Linked DNA regions of Alkalilimnicola ehrlichii MLHE-1. The protein of the gene in region 1 interacts with the protein of each later gene in a pairwise test. Links are inferred from orthologs where the notes say so. Each region holds a gene or a part of one and is shown in the gene's direction. Other genes may lie near its edges.

Region 1 (7,897 bases):
GATCTCCAGGGTCTCGCGGTTGTAGCGCCGGCCCTTGCAGACGTCGCAGGGCACGTGCAGGTCGGGCAGAAAGTGCATCTCCACCCGGATCACCCCGTCCCCCTGGCAGGCCTCGCAGCGCCCGCCCTTCACGTTGAAGGAGAAACGCCCGGGGCCGTAGCCGCGTGAGCGCGCCTCCGGGGTGCCGGCGAACAGCTCACGCAGCGGCGTGAACAGCCCGGTGTAGGTGGCGGGGTTGGAGCGCGGGGTGCGGCCGATGGGGGCCTGATCGATGTCGATGACCTTATCAAACAGCGCCAGATGGTCCATGCCGCGACAGGGGGCCGGGGCGGCGCTGGCGCCGTTCAGCTCGCGGGCCGCATAGCGGAACAGGGTGTCGTTGATGAGCGTGGATTTGCCCGAGCCGGACACCCCGGTGATGGCCACGAACAGCCCGGCGGGGATGCCCGCGTCCACGTTCTTGAGGTTGTGCCCGGTGGCGCCGCGCAGCCAGGCGACCCGGTCGGGCTGCACCGGCCGGCGTTCGGCGGGCACCGGGATCTCGCGCCGGCCGGCCAGGTAGTCGCCGGTGAGCGAGTCGGGGTGCGCTGCGATCTCGGTCGGGGTGCCCTGCGCGACCACCCAACCGCCGTGCACCCCGGCCCCCGGGCCCATGTCCACCACGTGGTCGGCGGCGCGGATGGCGTCCTCGTCGTGCTCGACCACAATCACCGTGTTGCCCAGGTCGCGCAGCCGCATCAGGGTGTTGAGCAGCCGCTGGTTGTCGCGCTGGTGCAGGCCGATGGAGGGCTCGTCCAGCACGTACATCACCCCGGTGAGGCCGGCGCCGATCTGACTGGCCAGGCGGATGCGCTGCGCCTCGCCGCCGGACAGGGTGTCGGCGGCCCGATCCAGGCTCAGGTAATCCAGTCCCACGTTGACCAGAAAGCTGAGCCGGGTGGTGATCTCCCGCAGGATGCGTCCGGCGATCTCGCCGCGCGCCCCCTCCAGCTTCAGCGCCTCGAAATGACCCAGGGTGCGGCCTACCGGCATGCGTGCCACCTCCGGCAGGGTGAGCGGGCCGACGAAGACGTGACGGGCGGCCTGGTTGAGCCGGGTGCCGTCGCAGCTCGGGCAGGTCTGCACCGCCTGGTAACGGGCCAGCTCCTCGCGCACCGCCGCCGAGTCCGTCTCCCGGTAGCGCCGGGCCATGTTGGGGATGATGCCCTCGAAGGCGTGGCGGCGACGGGTTTCGCCCCGCGGGCCGGGGTAGCGGAAGTCGATCTCCTCGTCCCCGGAGCCGAACAGCACGGTATCGCGGATGCCCTCGGGCAGGTCCTGCCAGGGGGTCTCCGGGTCGAAGTCGTGGTGCTTCGCCAGTGACTGGATCATGGCGTGGTACCAGGCGTTGCGCCGGTCCCAGCCGCGCACCGCGCCGGCGGTTAGGGGCAATTCCGGGTGCACCACCACCCGCGCCGGGTCGAAGAAGGTCCGCACGCCCAGGCCGTCGCAGTCGGGGCAGGCCCCGCGCGGGTTGTTGAAGGAGAAGATGCGCGGCTCCAACTCGCTGATGGCGTAGCCGCACTCGGGGCAGGCGTAGCGCGAGGAGAAGACCAGCGGCGCCCGCGCCGGGTCGTCCATCCAGGCGGCCCGGACCAGACCGTCCGACAGCGCCAGCGCCGTCTCCACCGAGTCGGCCAGCCGGGTGGCGAGGTCCGGCCGCACCCGGAAGCGGTCCACCACCGCCTCGATGGTGTGGCGCCGTTTGGGGTCCAGGGCCGGCACACTGTCGATGTCGTGGACCTCGCCGTCCACCCGGGCGCGCACATAGCCCTGGGTGCGCAGGGTGTCGATCACCTCCCGGTGTTCGCCCTTGCGTCCGTCCACCACCGGCGCCAGGAGCATGATCTTCTCGCCCTCGGGCAGGGCCAGGATCCGGTCGACGATCTGCGAGACCGTCTGGGCATTCAGCTCGATGTCGTGCTCGGGGCAGTGGGGGCGGCCAGCGCGGGCGTAGAGCAGGCGCAGGTAGTCGTGGATCTCGGTGACGGTGCCCACCGTGGAGCGGGGGTTGTGGGAGGTGGATTTCTGCTCGATGGAGATGGCCGGCGACAGGCCCTCGATGTGGTCCACGTCCGGCTTTTCCATCATCGAGAGGAACTGCCGGGCGTAGGCGGAGAGCGACTCTACGTAGCGACGCTGGCCCTCGGCATAAAGCGTGTCGAAGGCCAGCGAGGACTTGCCGGAGCCGGACAGGCCGGTGATCACCACCAGCCGCTCGCGCGGCAGCGACAGGTGCACATCCTGCAGGTTGTGGGTGCGGGCGCCTTCGATGCGGATATGGTCCATGCCTGCGCTGGGGCTCCTCCTTGCGGGATGAGGGAGTGTCCGGGGTCGCTGCTGGGGATTTGCAACGAACCTGCTAGTATATCGCGCCTGTCCACCGCCAACGGAACGCTCCACTGTGTCTGCCCGGACCGCCGCCAAGACGCCGCTCAACGCCGCCGAACGCCGTGCCGCCATGGGTCTGGCCGGGGTCTTTGGCCTGCGCATGTTCGGCCTGTTCCTGATCCTGCCGGTCTTCGCCCTTTATGCCCCCGGCCTGGAGGGGGCGACCCCGCTGTTGATCGGCCTGGCTCTGGGTGTCTACGGGCTCACCCAGGCCTGTCTCCAGATCCCCATGGGCATGGCCTCCGACCGCTGGGGCCGGAAACCGGTGATTGCGGCCGGACTGGTGGTATTCGCCATCGGTAGCGTGGTGGCGGCCACGGCGGATGGCATCTGGGGGGTGATCCTGGGGCGGGCCCTGCAGGGGGGCGGGGCCATCGCCGCGGCGGTGATGGCACTGGCCGCCGATGTCACCCGCGAGACCCACCGGGCGCGCGCCTTTGCCGCCATCGGCATGAGCGTGGGGCTGGCCTTCCTGCTGGCGCTGATGGTGGCGCCCCCGCTCACCGCCCTAGGCGGGCTGCAGGGGTTGTTCTGGCTCACCGCGGGGGCCTCGCTGGTGGGGCTGGTGATTGTCGCCCGCATGCCCCGCCCGGCGCGACCCGCCCAGTCGGCGGTCTCCGGCAGCCTGCGGCGCAGCCTCACCGACCCGGACCTGATGCGCCTGAACGTGGGCATCTTCGTGCTGCACGCGGCGCTCACCGGCATCTTTGTGGCCCTGCCATTGCTCATCCAGGCCCGCTTCGGACTGGAGGCGGCCCAGCACTGGCGGGTCTGGGTGCCGCTGCTGATCACCTCGGTGGCGGGCATGCTGCCGCTGCTCATCATCGCCGAGCGCCGCGGCGCCATGCACCGGCTGATCCCGCTGGCGGTTACCGCCATGGCCCTGGGGCTGATGGGCCTGGGGCTGCTGATGGCCGCGCCGGTCGCGGTCTGGTTGGTGGCCTTATGGCTTTACTTCGTCAGCTTCAATCTACTGGAGGCCGCGATGCCTTCGCTGGTGTCCCGCTTCGCGCCCGGCGAGGCCCGCGGCGCGGCCATGGGGGTGTATGCCTCGGCCCAGTTTCTGGGGGCCTTTGCCGGCGGCCTGTTCGGCGGGATCCTGGCCGGGGCCTTCGGGCCGGTGGGGGTGATGCTGGGGTGTGCTGCCATGGTGTCGCTCTGGGCCTTGCTGGCGCGGGGCCAGCGGGCGCCGTTGCCGGTGGGCACGCCCCGCGCTTCAGAGGGTTCCGGCTGAGCGGGCGGGTTTAATGGTCGGGGGAAAAACGGTAGATTGTCAGGCCAGTCCGGGGCCGATCACACCCGCCGGGGTACCCGCGGACCAGGCAGTGGGCCGCTGAGAAGGGCTCAACAGGGACGTTAACCACCCGGCACCCCGCCGGTCATCATCTTCAGGAGTAAGCAGTCATGGCACGAGGCGTCAATAAAGTCATCCTTATCGGCAACCTGGGCGTGGACCCGGAGGTGCGCTACACCGCCAACGGCAGTGCGGTCACCAATGTCCGCCTGGCCACCACCGACACCTGGCGCGACAAGCAGTCGGGTGAGCAACAGGAGCGCACCGAGTGGCACCGCATCGTCTTCTTCGGCAAGCTCGCCGAAATCGCCGGTGAGTACCTGCGCAAGGGCTCGAAGGTCTACATCGAGGGCCGGCTGCAGACCCGCAAGTGGCAGGGCCAGGACGGCCAGGACCGCTACACCACAGAGATTGTCGCCAACGATATGCAGATGCTGGACAGCCGGGGCGGCGCGGGTGACATGGGTGGCTCCGGCGGCGGGCAGTCCCGCGGGCGGCCGGCGGATGACCGGGGCGGCCGGCAGGACAACATGGGTGACGATGCGGGCGCCTTTGAGGACGATATTCCTTTCTAGCCACCCGGTCGCGCGGTTCAGGCATTGAAAACGACACGGCCGAGGTCGCTCAGGTCGTAGCCCTGCATCTCGTCTGCATGGGCCTGCAGCCGCGGGTCGCCCGCGAAGCGCACCAATGCCTGAACCGGCGGTTCAAAGTAGCTGCGTCGGCGCATGGCCAGGTCGAAGCACTCCCAGTGCAGCGGGAGGAAATCCAGGCCGTGCCGTCGGGCCGCGGCCTCCACCGCCACGCCGGTGTCGGCCTCCCCCTGGCGCACCGACAGCGCCAGATCATCCTCGGACAGGGCCGGGTGCTGGGTGAGATTCAGCCGGGCGCGGTCGATACCGGCCTGGTCCAGCAGCCACCGGAATAGGGTATCGGCGCCGGCCTCCGATTGCCGGTGGGCGATGCGCAGCCCCGGCCGGATCAGATCGGCGAGCGCATGGATACCCTTGGGGTTACCCGGGGCCAGCAGTAACCCCTGACGGCGGCGTGCCCAGCGAATGATCACCAGATCGCGCATACCGCCCAGGCCCAGGCGGGCCGGTACATTGTAGTCGCCGCTCTCCGGATCGAGGATGTGCATGCCGGCCGCCATCGCTTCGCCTTCTAACAGGCGCCGTACCCCATCGGCGCTGCCCCGGCAGAGGGTGGCCAGGCCGGTGCGGGACTCGCGCAGGGCCCAATCCAGCAGCGGATCCTGGCTGCCGGCCAGCACCGGTGGCGCCGGCCGGGTGCTGCGTTGATCCCCTTCCAGGTGGTTCATGATCCACAGGTCGATGACCTCGCGCGGGAACAGCAGTTTCCCGGTCACCTTGGTGCTGGGGATGAGCCCCTGGCGGACCAGGTCGTAAACCTTGCGCGGTTTGAGGCGGAGGTACGCCGCCACCTCATCGGTGGTCAGATAGCGCGGGTGGGTAGGCAGGCCGTTGGAGGTCATGTCGGTCGTCACTATGCCGGCGTGGACAGGCCCGATGATAGCGTGCTGAGGCGGCGTTGTCGGTGTGGCAGGGGGGCGATCCCTATTATATATTAGAGAAACGTGATATAAATTCCGGGCGCCTGGCAGGACTCTGCCTGTGCGGATGTCACTCGCGCCCGCTTTGGGCCGTCGGCAAGCGAAAGCAATGGGAGGATCTGAATGGGTGCACGGCTGACGGACTGGTGTATGGACCACCGCCGGTGGATCTTCGCCGCCATGGTGCTGATGGTGGTGGTCCTGGGTGCAATGATTCCGCGCATCCAGATCGACACCGATCCCGAGAACATGCTGCCGGCGGACCAGCCGGACCGGGTGCTCCACAATCAGGTCCAGACCCAGTTCAACCTCCACGACATGATCGTCGTCGGCCAGGTGAACGACGTCCACGCCGACGGCGTCTTCAACCCCGAGTCGCTGGCCGCCCACTACCACCTGACCCGCGCCATCGAGCAGATCGACGGGGTGGTGAGCCGTGATCTGCTCTCCATGGCGGCGGTGGACAATGTGGAGCAGGCCGCTCCCGGCACCATCGACTACGATTGGCTGATCCCCGCGCCGCCGGCCACCCCGGCAGAGGCGGAGCGCATCCGCACCGCAGTGGCCCGGTTGCCCATGTATCAGGGCACGCTCGCCTCGGAAGACGGCACGGCGGCGGCGATCTTCGTGCCGGTGGAAAGCAAGGACCAGAGCCACCGGATCGCTCAGGAGATCCGCGCCGTGATCGACGGGCTGGGGGTGGATGACGCCTTCCATATCACCGGGCAGCCGGTGGCGCAGGATACCTTCGGTGTGGAGATGTTCCAGCAGATGGCCATTTCCGCGCCGCTGGCGGGGCTGATCATCTTCCTGGTGATGCTCTACTTCTTCCGCAGCGTGCCCATGGTGGTGGCCCCCATGCTGCTGGCCATGGCCACGGTGATCTCCACCATGGGGCTGCTGATCGGCACGGGCTTCACCGTGCACATCATGAGCTCCATGATCCCGATCTTCCTGATGCCGATTGCGGTGGTCGCCTCGGTCCACGTGCTCTCCAACTTCGCCGACCGCTACCGGCCCGGTGACGACCCGCGGGCGGTGATGCGCGGGGTCATGGACCGGCTGTTCAAGCCCGTGCTGTTCACCGCCCTGACCACCGGCGTCGGCTTCGCCTCGCTGCTGTTCACCCCCATCCCGCCGGTGCAGGTATTCGGCGGTTTCATCTCCTTCGGGGTGCTGGTGGCGCTGGTCTTGACCCTGACCTTCATCCCGGCCTACACCGCCGCGCTGCCGCGCCGTGCCCTGGACAGGATGTCCACGCGCACGGCCCAGGATGGCGAGGCGGGCAGCACCGCCAGGCTGTGCCACGTGCTGCAGGCCGGTGGTCGCCAGGCCGTCCGCCACCGTGGATTCGTCCTCGGGGGCTTGGCGGTGCTGGTGGTGGTGGCCGTCTACGGCATCTCTCAGATCCAGATCAATGACAACCCCACCCGCTGGTTCAAGTCCAGCCACGACATCCGGATCGCCGATAGCGTGCTCAACGAGCGTTTCTCCGGCACCTACGAGGCCTACCTGCGCCTTCGCCAGACCGGCCAGGACGCACTGGAGAGCGAGCTGCGCACCCGCGCTGAGGCGATTGTCGATGAGGCGGAGGCCGAGGGCTTCGGCATCAGCGACCGCTGGCAGGCGCTGTGGGCGGCCCACCGGGGCGAGGCCCCGCTGGGGGACCGGTTGGAGCGCCTGGCGGTGGAGATCGACGACCTGCTGTTCACGGTGGACCTGGACGAGGCGGTCCATTGGGAGCGGCTGCTCGACCTCGTGGAGGCGGCCCGAACGGACAGCCGCGCCTTCCAGAAGCCCGGGCATCTGGCCTGGATGGCGGCGTTGCAGGCCCACCTGGAGGCCGGCGGCCACATCGGCAAGGCCGGTTCGTTGGCGGACCTGGTGAAGACCATCAACCGTGAGCTGGTCAGCGGTGAGCCGGAGGACTACCGGCTGCCGGCGAGCGCCGGTGGCGTCTCGCAGGCGCTGCTGAGCTTCCAGAGCTCGCACCGCCCGCACGATCTTTGGCGTTTCGTGACCCCGGATTTCACCGAGGCCAATATCTGGCTGCAGCTCCCCAGCGGCGACAACCAGGACATGGGGCGGGTGCTGGAGGCCGTGGATGCCTTTATCGCGGACAATCCGCCGCCCGAGGGGGTGGAGTGGGACTGGGCCGGCGCCACCTATATCAACCTGGTCTGGCAGGGGGAGATGGTGGCCGGCATGCTCCTCGCCCTGCTCTCCGCCTTCGTCGTCGTGCTCCTGATGATGATCGGCCTGTTCCGCTCCATCACCGTGGGGGCGCTGGCGATGCTGCCGCTCACGGTCACCATCGCCGCCATCTACGGCGTCATGGGGTTGGTCGGCAAGGATTACGACATGCCCGTGGCGGTGCTGTCCTCGCTGTCCATCGGGTTGTCGGTGGACTTCGCCATCCACTTCATCCAGCGCTGCCGCATGGCCCTGGACGAGGTGGGCGATTGGCGCCTGGCGTTGGACCGGGTCTTCCAGGAGCCCGCCTGCGCCATCACCCGCAACGCCGTGGTCATCGCCGTCGGCTTCCTGCCGTTGCTGGCCGCGCCGCTGATGCCCTACGTCACGGTGGGTATCTTCCTGGC
Region 2 (4,009 bases), 1.6 Mb from region 1 along the record:
TGGTGGGGCGGGCCTTCCTTATCTGGATGAGCTGGGATGTGCATAATAACCGGGTTGATTGGGGCCGGATTGGCGAGCGCATCCAATAAGCGCCCGGTGCGCCTGCATCCATCACCAGGGAGCGCAAGTATGACGAGCAGTCTCCGTCGGCAAGAGGGCATGGGGTTCCTCGGCATCATCGCCGTGCTGGCCGTGGTCGGTTTCATTGGCCTGCTGGGGGTGCGAATGGTGCCCATCTACCTGGAGGCGAATACCGTGCGCGGCATCGTCCAGGGTATGCAGGACGACCCGGCCATGCGGGGGGCCTCCCACCGGGAGATCCGCCAGCGCCTGGCGCGCCAGTTCCAAGTCAACAACGTGAGCGGGCCGGACCTGGATGAAGACCTGGTCTTCGAGCGGATGGCCGGGGGTACCTCGGTACAGCTCCGTTACGAGGTGCGCTTCCCGGTCATTGCCAACCTCGACGGGGTTGCGGCTTTCGAGACCTCGGCCGTGGTGCCCGGAGACTGATGCCAACGCCCAAGGACGCCCTGCAGGACCGGTTGGGGTACCGCTTTCGCCGGCCGGAGTTGTTGGACGAGGCGCTCACCCACCGCAGTGTCACCGGCCCCGACAACGAACGGCTGGAGTTCCTCGGCGACGGCATCCTCAACTTTGTCATCGCCGATGAGCTGTACCACCGTCGCCCCGACGCCACCGAGGGGGTGTTGAGCCGGCTGCGTGCCACCCTGGTCAACGGCCGGACCCTGGCGGAGATCGGCAAGGGCTTGGACGTGGGCACGGCCCTGCGCCTGGGCGGCGGCGAGATGAAGAGCGGAGGGCAACGCCGGAAGTCCATCCTGGCGGATGCGGTGGAGGCGCTGTTCGGGGCCATCTACCTGGACGGGGGTTTCGACCCGAGCCGGGAGACCATTCTGCGGCTCTACCGGGACCGCCTGGCATCCCTGCCCACGGAGGCGGAACTCAAGGACCCCAAGACCCGTCTGCAGGAGCATCTGCAGGCGGGGCGCCGGCCCCTCCCGCGCTATGAGGTGCTGGAGGTCAGTGGCCAATCCCATGATCAGACCTTCCGCGTGGCCTGCCGACTGCAGGACGCGGCGGTCACCGCCGAAGGCGAGGCCGGCAGCCGGCGCAAGGCGGAACAACAGGCCGCGGAGCAGATGCTGAAGCGGTTGGAGGACAAGCATGAGCGATGAACCCAGGCCTGCCGAGGGGCAGCCGGCCGGGCTGAGCGACGAACTGCCCTTGATCCGGTGCGGGCACGTGGCCCTGGTTGGGCGGCCCAACGTGGGCAAATCCACCCTGCTCAATCAGCTACTGGGCCAGAAGATTAGCATCGTCACCCGGAAACCGCAGACCACCCGGCAGCGTATTCTCGGTGTCTGTCACCGGGACGGCGCGCAGATTGTCTACGTGGACACGCCGGGGCTGCACCAGCGCCGCGACAAGGCCCTCAACCGCTATCTCAACCGGACGGCCGCCAATGCCCTGGCCGATGTCGACTTGGTGGTCTTCCTGGTGGACCGGTTGCACTTCAAGCCCGAGGATGAGGCGGTCCTGGAGCGGCTGAAGCGAAGGGATGTGCCGGTGATCCTGGCCATCAACAAGGTCGACCGACTACGCGACAAGGCCCAATTGCTGCCACATATTCAGTGGTTGAGTGAGCAGCACCCGTTCGTGGAGGTGGTACCGCTGTCCGCGCTCAAGGGCGAGAACCTGGCGCCTCTGGAGGAGGCGATCCTACGCCAGCTGCCGGAGTCGCCGCCCCTGTTCCCGGAGGACTACATCACCGATCGCGGGCCGCGTTTTCGCATCGCCGAGTTGATCCGCGAGCAGCTCATGCGCCACCTGGGCGAAGAGCTGCCCTATGCCACCGCCGTGGAGGTCGAGGCCATGGACCAGGAGGGGCAACTGACCCGCATCAGCGCGCTGATCTGGGTGGAACGTCCGGGGCAGAAGGCCATTGTCATCGGCGACGGCGGCCAACGGCTGAAGGTGATCGGTTCGCGGGCGCGCCAAGAGATTCAGCAGCTTCTGGGCGGCCGGGTCTTCCTGCAATTGTGGGTCAAGGTGCGCGAGGGCTGGTCGGACGACGAACGGGCCCTGCAGAGCCTCGGTTACGAGGGCGACTGAGCCCATGAGCGGGGACCGGGTGCTGGTTCAGCCGGCGTGGGTGCTGCACCGCCGGCCCTGGAGCGAGAGCAGCCTGATCGTGGAGCTGTTCAGCCGCGACTTCGGCCGGATCGGTGCGGTGGCGCGGGGCGGGCGCAACAGCCGGCGCTGGCGCGGCTTGCTGGAGCCCTTCAGCCCCGTACTGGCCAGTTGGCAGGGCCGCGGTGAACTCCGCAGTCTGGTGGCCGCGGAACCCGACGGGGCACGCCCGGCGCTCGCCGGGGCGGCCCTGGCCAGCGGCTTTTACCTCAATGAGCTGCTGCTGCGCCTGCTGCGCCGGGACGATCCCCACCCCGAACTCCACCCCCTTTACGGCGACACCCTCAACCGTCTTCCCGACGAGGCGGCCTTGCGGGGCTTCGAGTGCCGGCTGTTGGAGGCGCTGGGCTACGGCCTGCTCTTGCTGGAGGACATGGGGGGTGAGCCGGTGCACGGCGAGGCCCACTACCGGTATCATCTCGAGCATGGCCCGGAGCGTCTGGCCGCGGTGCCGGAGGCGGGGGAGGGCCTACTGGTTCGCGGGCGGACCCTGCTGGCGCTGGCGGGCCGGGAGGCACTGGCCGGCCCATCGCTGCCCGAGGCGCGCCGCCTGATGCGTGCGGCGCTGTCCCTCTACCTGGGCGATCGGCCCCTGCAGAGCCGTGCCCTGTACCGCCAGTTGGCCCGCACCCCCCGCGCCGCGACCCCGGCCTCACCCAATGATCACTGACCAGGAGGACATAGCCATCGTGCCCCAGGACGATCCCGCGGACCGCCCCCTGTTATTGGGGGTCAACATCGACCACGTGGCCACGCTGCGCCAGGCCCGCGGCACCGCCTATCCCGACCCGGTGCAGGCGGCCTTCGCGGCGGAGCAGGCCGGCGCCGATCTGATCACGGTCCATCTGCGCGAGGACCGGCGCCACATTCAGGACCGGGATGTGGCGCTGCTGGCGCAGACCGTCCAGACGCGGATGAACCTGGAGATGGCGGTCACCGACGAGATGCTGCGCATCGCCACCGAACTGCGGCCCTCGGACTGCTGCCTGGTGCCGGAGCGGCGGGAGGAGCTCACCACCGAGGGTGGCCTGGACGTCCAGGCCCAACCGGACCGGATCGCCGAGGCCTGCGCCCGGCTGGGTGAGGCGGGGATACGGGTGTCGCTGTTTATCGACCCCGACCCCGAGCAGGTGGAGGCGGCTGCCCGGGTCGGTGCGCCGGTGGTGGAGCTGCACACCGGCGCCTGGGCCGAGGCGGGCAACCCGCGGGATGCCCGGGTGGAACTGGAGCGGCTGCGCACCGCAGTGGGTCACGGGCTCCAGTGCGGCCTGCAGGTGAATGGCGGGCACGGACTGCACTATCACAATGTGCAGCCGGTGGCGGCCATCACCGGCGTGCGGGAGCTCAACATCGGCCACGCCATCATCGCCCGTGCGGTCTTCTCCGGTCTGCCCGATGCGGTGCGGGAGATGAAACGCCTGATGCGGGAGGCCCGTCAGCTATGATCGTGGGACTGGGCACCGATCTGGTGGAGATCGCCCGGATGGAGCGCCTGCTGGCCCGCCACGGCGACCGGGCGCTGACGCGCCTGCTCCATGTCCAAGAGCGGGCCGAGTGCCCGCGCGCGCCCGATCGGGCGGCCCGCTTCCTCGCCCGCCGCTTTGCGGCCAAGGAGGCCGCGGCCAAGGCCCTGGGTACCGGTATCGCGAACGGCATTCGCTTTGCCGACCTGCAGGTCAGCCACGACGACCGGGGCCGCCCGCTGCTTAACCTGCACGGCGAGGCTCGCCAGCACGCCCAGGCGCTGGGCGCGACCGGCCATCACCTGAGTATCAGCGACGAACAAACCCATGCCCTG
Region 3 (4,130 bases), 280 kb from region 1 along the record:
ACCATGCCCGGCCCGACCGGCATGTCGTGGAAGCGCTGTTTCAGGGCCACCTGCTGGCGCGCGAGCACCGGGCCGGCGCCAACGGTGAGGCGGTCGTTCACCCGCAGTGAAAGCACCGGCGTCATCTGGGCGAAGAAGATCGAGCTGTAGCCGTCCCACTGGGTGTGGCCGTTCATGAGCTGCCCGTTGGGCATGACGTCTGTCACCGCGTAATCGACACCGAGCCCGGAGGTGCCGAAGAAGCCCCCGCCGAACCACAGGCGGCGGTCTTCGGTGATGGGGGCCGCCCAGCCCAGGCTCGGAATGATATAGGTGTCGGTGTCGCTGGTGACCTTCTCGCCCCCGAGGGCCCGGAAGTCGGTGCTCCGCTCGGGGCTGAAGACCTCCATGGAGAAGTCGACGCGGGACCCGATGCGGCCGATACCGGCCGGGTTGCTGATGGCCGTCATCGCGCTGCGCGGTGCGGCGGTGACCGCCCCGCCGAGCGACTTTTCGTGGCTGCCCAGGCCGGTGAGCTGGTAGCCGTTGGTGGCGAGGGCCAGCCCCGGGATCAGCAGGCCCCCAAGACCCGCGCCGGTGATCAGGCCGCGAACAGTGGTTGCGGTAAGACGTTTCATTATGGACTCCCCTTGTACCGCTGTAGCGGAGCATCGCGGGGCGTGTCAGCGGCCCGGTGCTCCTCCATCCTTTGATGCGCTCTCGCCCTGGTGTGGGGGGCAACGGCGCACGGTTGAAAGGCTATCGGGACGCAGGGAGGGGGCGGTGGTACATAGTGCCCACCGGTAAAATAATAAATATTGAATACATGGGTTGGCGGTCGGGGCCGCCCGGGGGGTGTCAGCGATTGCGGGCCAGGCCCAGGGTCTCCATGGCCCTGACCACCTGCTGCATGCGGGTCGTGTCGCCACCGCGGTCAGGATGGTGGCGCATGACCAGGCGCCGGTACTGGCGCCGGATCTGCTTGTCGCTCACCGGTTCACGGAGTTCCAGTTCAGCCAATGCCTGCTCGCGATGGCCGCCCCGGCGGATCCGGCGCCAGCCGTCGGCGAGCATGGCCTCCACGCTGGCCAGGTCGGCGGCGGCCAGGTGCTTCAGGTCCAAGTAGTAGGCCGCCAGCGGGTCGGCGACGCTCAACGGGGTGGCGGGCGCGTTGGTGGACGCCGCCGGCGACGGCCCCGGGGCCAGCGCAATGCGGGTGCAGTGGATGAGCAGGTCCTCGCCCCGCTCGCGCAGTCGCTGGCGCAGGCGGTAGAGGCAGTGGAAGAGCAGGAAGTGGCTGCGGAAGAGTTCGGCCGTATCGCGCAGGGCCTCGCGCCGGAAGGGGCCCACGGCCGCCTCGTCCAGGGCGCGGACCAGCTCGAATTCGCTAAGCCCGTCCGGGTTTGCCCGCAACACGGTGAGGATCTGCGGCAGCAGCGGTTCCAGGTCCTGTTCCGGCGGCACATGCATGGCCGGCAGTATAGGATAGGGGGCGCCGGCGGCCCAGCCCAATCCCGCCGCTGGCCGCACTCATGGAGGACCGATGGCTCGCATCCTGCGCGTGGCGCTGCCCGTGCCGCTCTACACCTGTTATGACTACCTGCCACCGCCCGGCCCGGCACCGGCCGGCGCCGGTCGTGGCTGCCGGGTGCGGGTACCCTTCGGGCGCGGCCGGCGGGTGGGGGTGGTGGTGGGCACCGGGGACCACACCGGGGTGCCTCGTCACAAGCTGCGCCGGGCCCAGGCTTGGCTGGACCCGGCCCCGCTGCTGGACGAACCGCTGCTTTCGCTGCTGGAGTGGGCCGCCGGCTACTACCACCACCCCCTGGGTGAGGTGCTGGATGCCGCCCTGCCCACCCTGCTGCGCCAGGGCGAACCGGCCGAATGGCGCGCCCGGGAGCATTGGTTCATCACCGCGCAGGGGCGTGAGACCGACCCCTCGGAACTGAAGCGCGCCGTGCGCCAGGCACAACTGCTGGCCCGGTTGCAGGCCGCGGGCGAGCGGGGGTTGGATGCCGCCGAACTGGCGGAGATCCCGGGCCAGGCGCGGCGGGCGGCCCGGGCCCTGGCCGATCGCGGCCTGGCGGTGAGCGAACAGCGGGCCAACCCGGAACTGCTGGAGGGGGAGGGCTGCGAGCCGCGCCCCGAGCCGCTGCCGGAGCAGCAGGCGGTGCTGGACCGGCTGCAGGCGGCGGGGGATGGTTTTCAGCCTATCCTGCTGGAGGGGGTGACCGGCAGCGGCAAGACCGAGGTCTACCTGCGGGCCACCGAACAGGCCCTGGCCGCCGGCCGGCAGGTGCTGCTGCTGGTGCCGGAGATCGGCCTGACCCCGCAGTTGCTGCACCGCTTCCGCCGCCGTCTGGCGGTGCCCATGGCGGTGTTTCACTCCGGGCTGAACGACCGCGAGCGCCTGGACGCCTGGCTGGCGGCCCGCGAGGGGCGCGCCCGGGTGGTGATCGGCACCCGGTCGGCGGTCTTCGCCCCGCTGCCCGAGCCGGGGCTGATCCTGGTGGACGAGGAGCACGACACCTCGTTCAAGCAGCAGGACGGCTTTCGCTACTCCGCCCGCGACCTGGCGGTGATGCGGGCCCGGCGGCTGGGGGTGCCGGTGCTGCTGGGCACCGCCACCCCCTCCCTGGAGAGCCTTCAGAACGCCCTGTCCGGGCGCTACGCCCACCTGCACCTCAGGCACCGCGCCGGCGGTGCGGCGATGCCCTCCTTCCGGGTATTGGACGTGCGCGGTCGGCCGTTGCGCGAGGGCCTGTCCCCGGCGCTGCAGGAGGCCATGGCCACTCATCTGGCCGCCGACGGCCAGGTGCTGCTCTTTCTCAACCGCCGGGGCTTCGCCCCCACGCTGCTCTGTCATGAGTGTGGTTGGGTGGCCGAGTGCCGCCGCTGTGACGCCCGTTACACCTGGCACCGCCGGGCCGGCCGATTGCGCTGTCATCATTGTGGCGACGAGCGACCGGTGCCGCGGGCCTGTCCCGACTGCGGCAGCGTCGACCTGCGGGCGGTGGGTCAGGGCACCGAGCGGGTGGAGCGGGCCCTGGCAGAGCTCTATCCGCAGGTGCCGGTGCTGCGCATCGATCGGGACAGCACCCGCCGGCGGGGCGCCCTGGATGCCCTGCTGGCGGAGGCCGGCCGGCCCGGCCCCCGCATCCTGCTTGGCACCCAGATGCTGGCCAAGGGCCACCACTTCCCCGATGTGACCCTGGTGGGGGTGCTGGACGCGGACCATGGTCTGTACGGCGCGGACTTCCGTGCCCTGGAGCGCATGGCCCAGTTGCTTATCCAGGTGGCCGGGCGTGCCGGGCGGGCCGAGCGCCCCGGTGAGGTGCTGATCCAGACCCACCACCCGGAGCACCCGCTGCTGCACACCCTGCTGGGGCAGGGCTATGACGCCTTCGCCCGCGCCCACTTGGAGGAGCGGCGCGCCGCGGGGCTGCCGCCCTTCGCCGCCATGGCGCTGTTACGGGCCGAGGCAGTGCAGGCGGGACAGGCGCGCGGCTTCCTGCAGGCCGCCGCTGAGCGGGCGCGCGCGCTGACCGGGTCGGAGGCGGGTGGGGTGATGGTGCTGGGTCCGGTTCCCGCCCCCATGGAGCGGCGGGCTGGCCGCTACCGGGCCCAACTGCTGCTGCAAGCCGGGCGCCGTGCGGCCCTGCATCGGCTGCTGGAGCGCTGGGTCCCCGGGTTGAGCGAACTGCCCGCCGCCCGGCAGGCGCGCTGGTCACTGGACGTGGACCCCCAGGACATGTTCTGAAAACGGGTAGCGCCGCCGGTGCCGGCAGCGGGGCGGCCCGCCATGGCCTATCCTGGGGGGACCATTGGGCAGCGTGGCACCCGGTGGGCGGGCAGGCGGGCCATGGCCCGTTGTCCGGCCGTAGCGGGTGCCCCACCGGCCGCGAGGAGCCCGTCATGTGGTACCGCATCGTTCGCCCGCCGCCGGGGCTTTCCGAAGAGGACCGGGCCCGCCACCCCAGTTGGCGCCGGACCACCCGCCACTACCGGCGCAAGCAGCGCCGGGTCCGGGACCTGTGGATCGGGGCCGGTCTGCTGATGATCCTGGCGCCGGTTACCGCCATCCCGGCGATTTTGCTGGGGACGGTGCTGGCGGCGTTCACGATCCTGGATGAAACCCCTTGAGCCCGGTC

The links. Proteins that work in one complex are often made in the same cells at the same time.
Region 2: the proteins of ssb (region 1) and recO interact in binary tests that used the Escherichia coli proteins (3 or more experiments, as listed by UniProt). The link is inferred for Alkalilimnicola ehrlichii MLHE-1 from one-to-one orthologs.
Region 3: the proteins of ssb (region 1) and MLG_RS12615 interact in binary tests that used the Escherichia coli proteins (3 or more experiments, as listed by UniProt). The link is inferred for Alkalilimnicola ehrlichii MLHE-1 from one-to-one orthologs.

The regions. Positions count from the first base shown.
Region 1 is NC_008340.1:3,112,342-3,120,238, reverse strand. Bases 2,588-5,566 are described here. They hold ssb (single-stranded DNA-binding protein), read left to right. Parts: upstream 2,588-3,834; coding sequence 3,835-4,299; downstream 4,300-5,566. Other genes in these bases: MLG_RS13880 (efflux RND transporter permease subunit), read left to right, coding at 5,421-5,566; MLG_RS13885 (helix-turn-helix transcriptional regulator), read right to left, coding at 4,317-5,219; MLG_RS13895 (MFS transporter), read left to right, coding at 2,588-3,664. In the rest of the region: excinuclease ABC subunit UvrA, read right to left, coding at 1-2,328; more of MLG_RS13895, read left to right, coding at 2,444-2,587; more of MLG_RS13880, read left to right, coding at 5,567-7,897. UniProt on the Escherichia coli protein: Plays an important role in DNA replication, recombination and repair. Binds to ssDNA and to an array of partner proteins to recruit them to their sites of action during DNA metabolism. Acts as a sliding platform that migrates on DNA via reptation.
Region 2 is NC_008340.1:1,545,477-1,549,485, forward strand. Bases 1,153-4,009 are described here. They hold recO (DNA repair protein RecO), read left to right. Parts: upstream 1,153-2,137; coding sequence 2,138-2,881; downstream 2,882-4,009. Other genes in these bases: rnc (ribonuclease III), read left to right, coding at 1,153-1,196; era (GTPase Era), read left to right, coding at 1,186-2,133; pdxJ (pyridoxine 5'-phosphate synthase), read left to right, coding at 2,871-3,656; acpS (holo-ACP synthase), read left to right, coding at 3,653-4,009. In the rest of the region: lepB (signal peptidase I), read left to right, coding at 1-89; MLG_RS06870 (DUF4845 domain-containing protein), read left to right, coding at 130-510; more of rnc, read left to right, coding at 510-1,152. UniProt on the Escherichia coli protein: Involved in DNA repair and RecF pathway recombination.
Region 3 is NC_008340.1:2,835,236-2,839,365, reverse strand. What follows is about bases 1,153-4,130. They hold MLG_RS12615 (primosomal protein N'), read left to right. Parts: upstream 1,153-1,522; coding sequence 1,523-3,739; downstream 3,740-4,130. Other genes in these bases: MLG_RS12610 (hypothetical protein), read left to right, coding at 3,895-4,122; MLG_RS12620 (DNA-J related domain-containing protein), read right to left, coding at 1,153-1,491. Also shown: MLG_RS12625 (OmpP1/FadL family transporter), read right to left, coding at 1-617; more of MLG_RS12620, read right to left, coding at 838-1,152.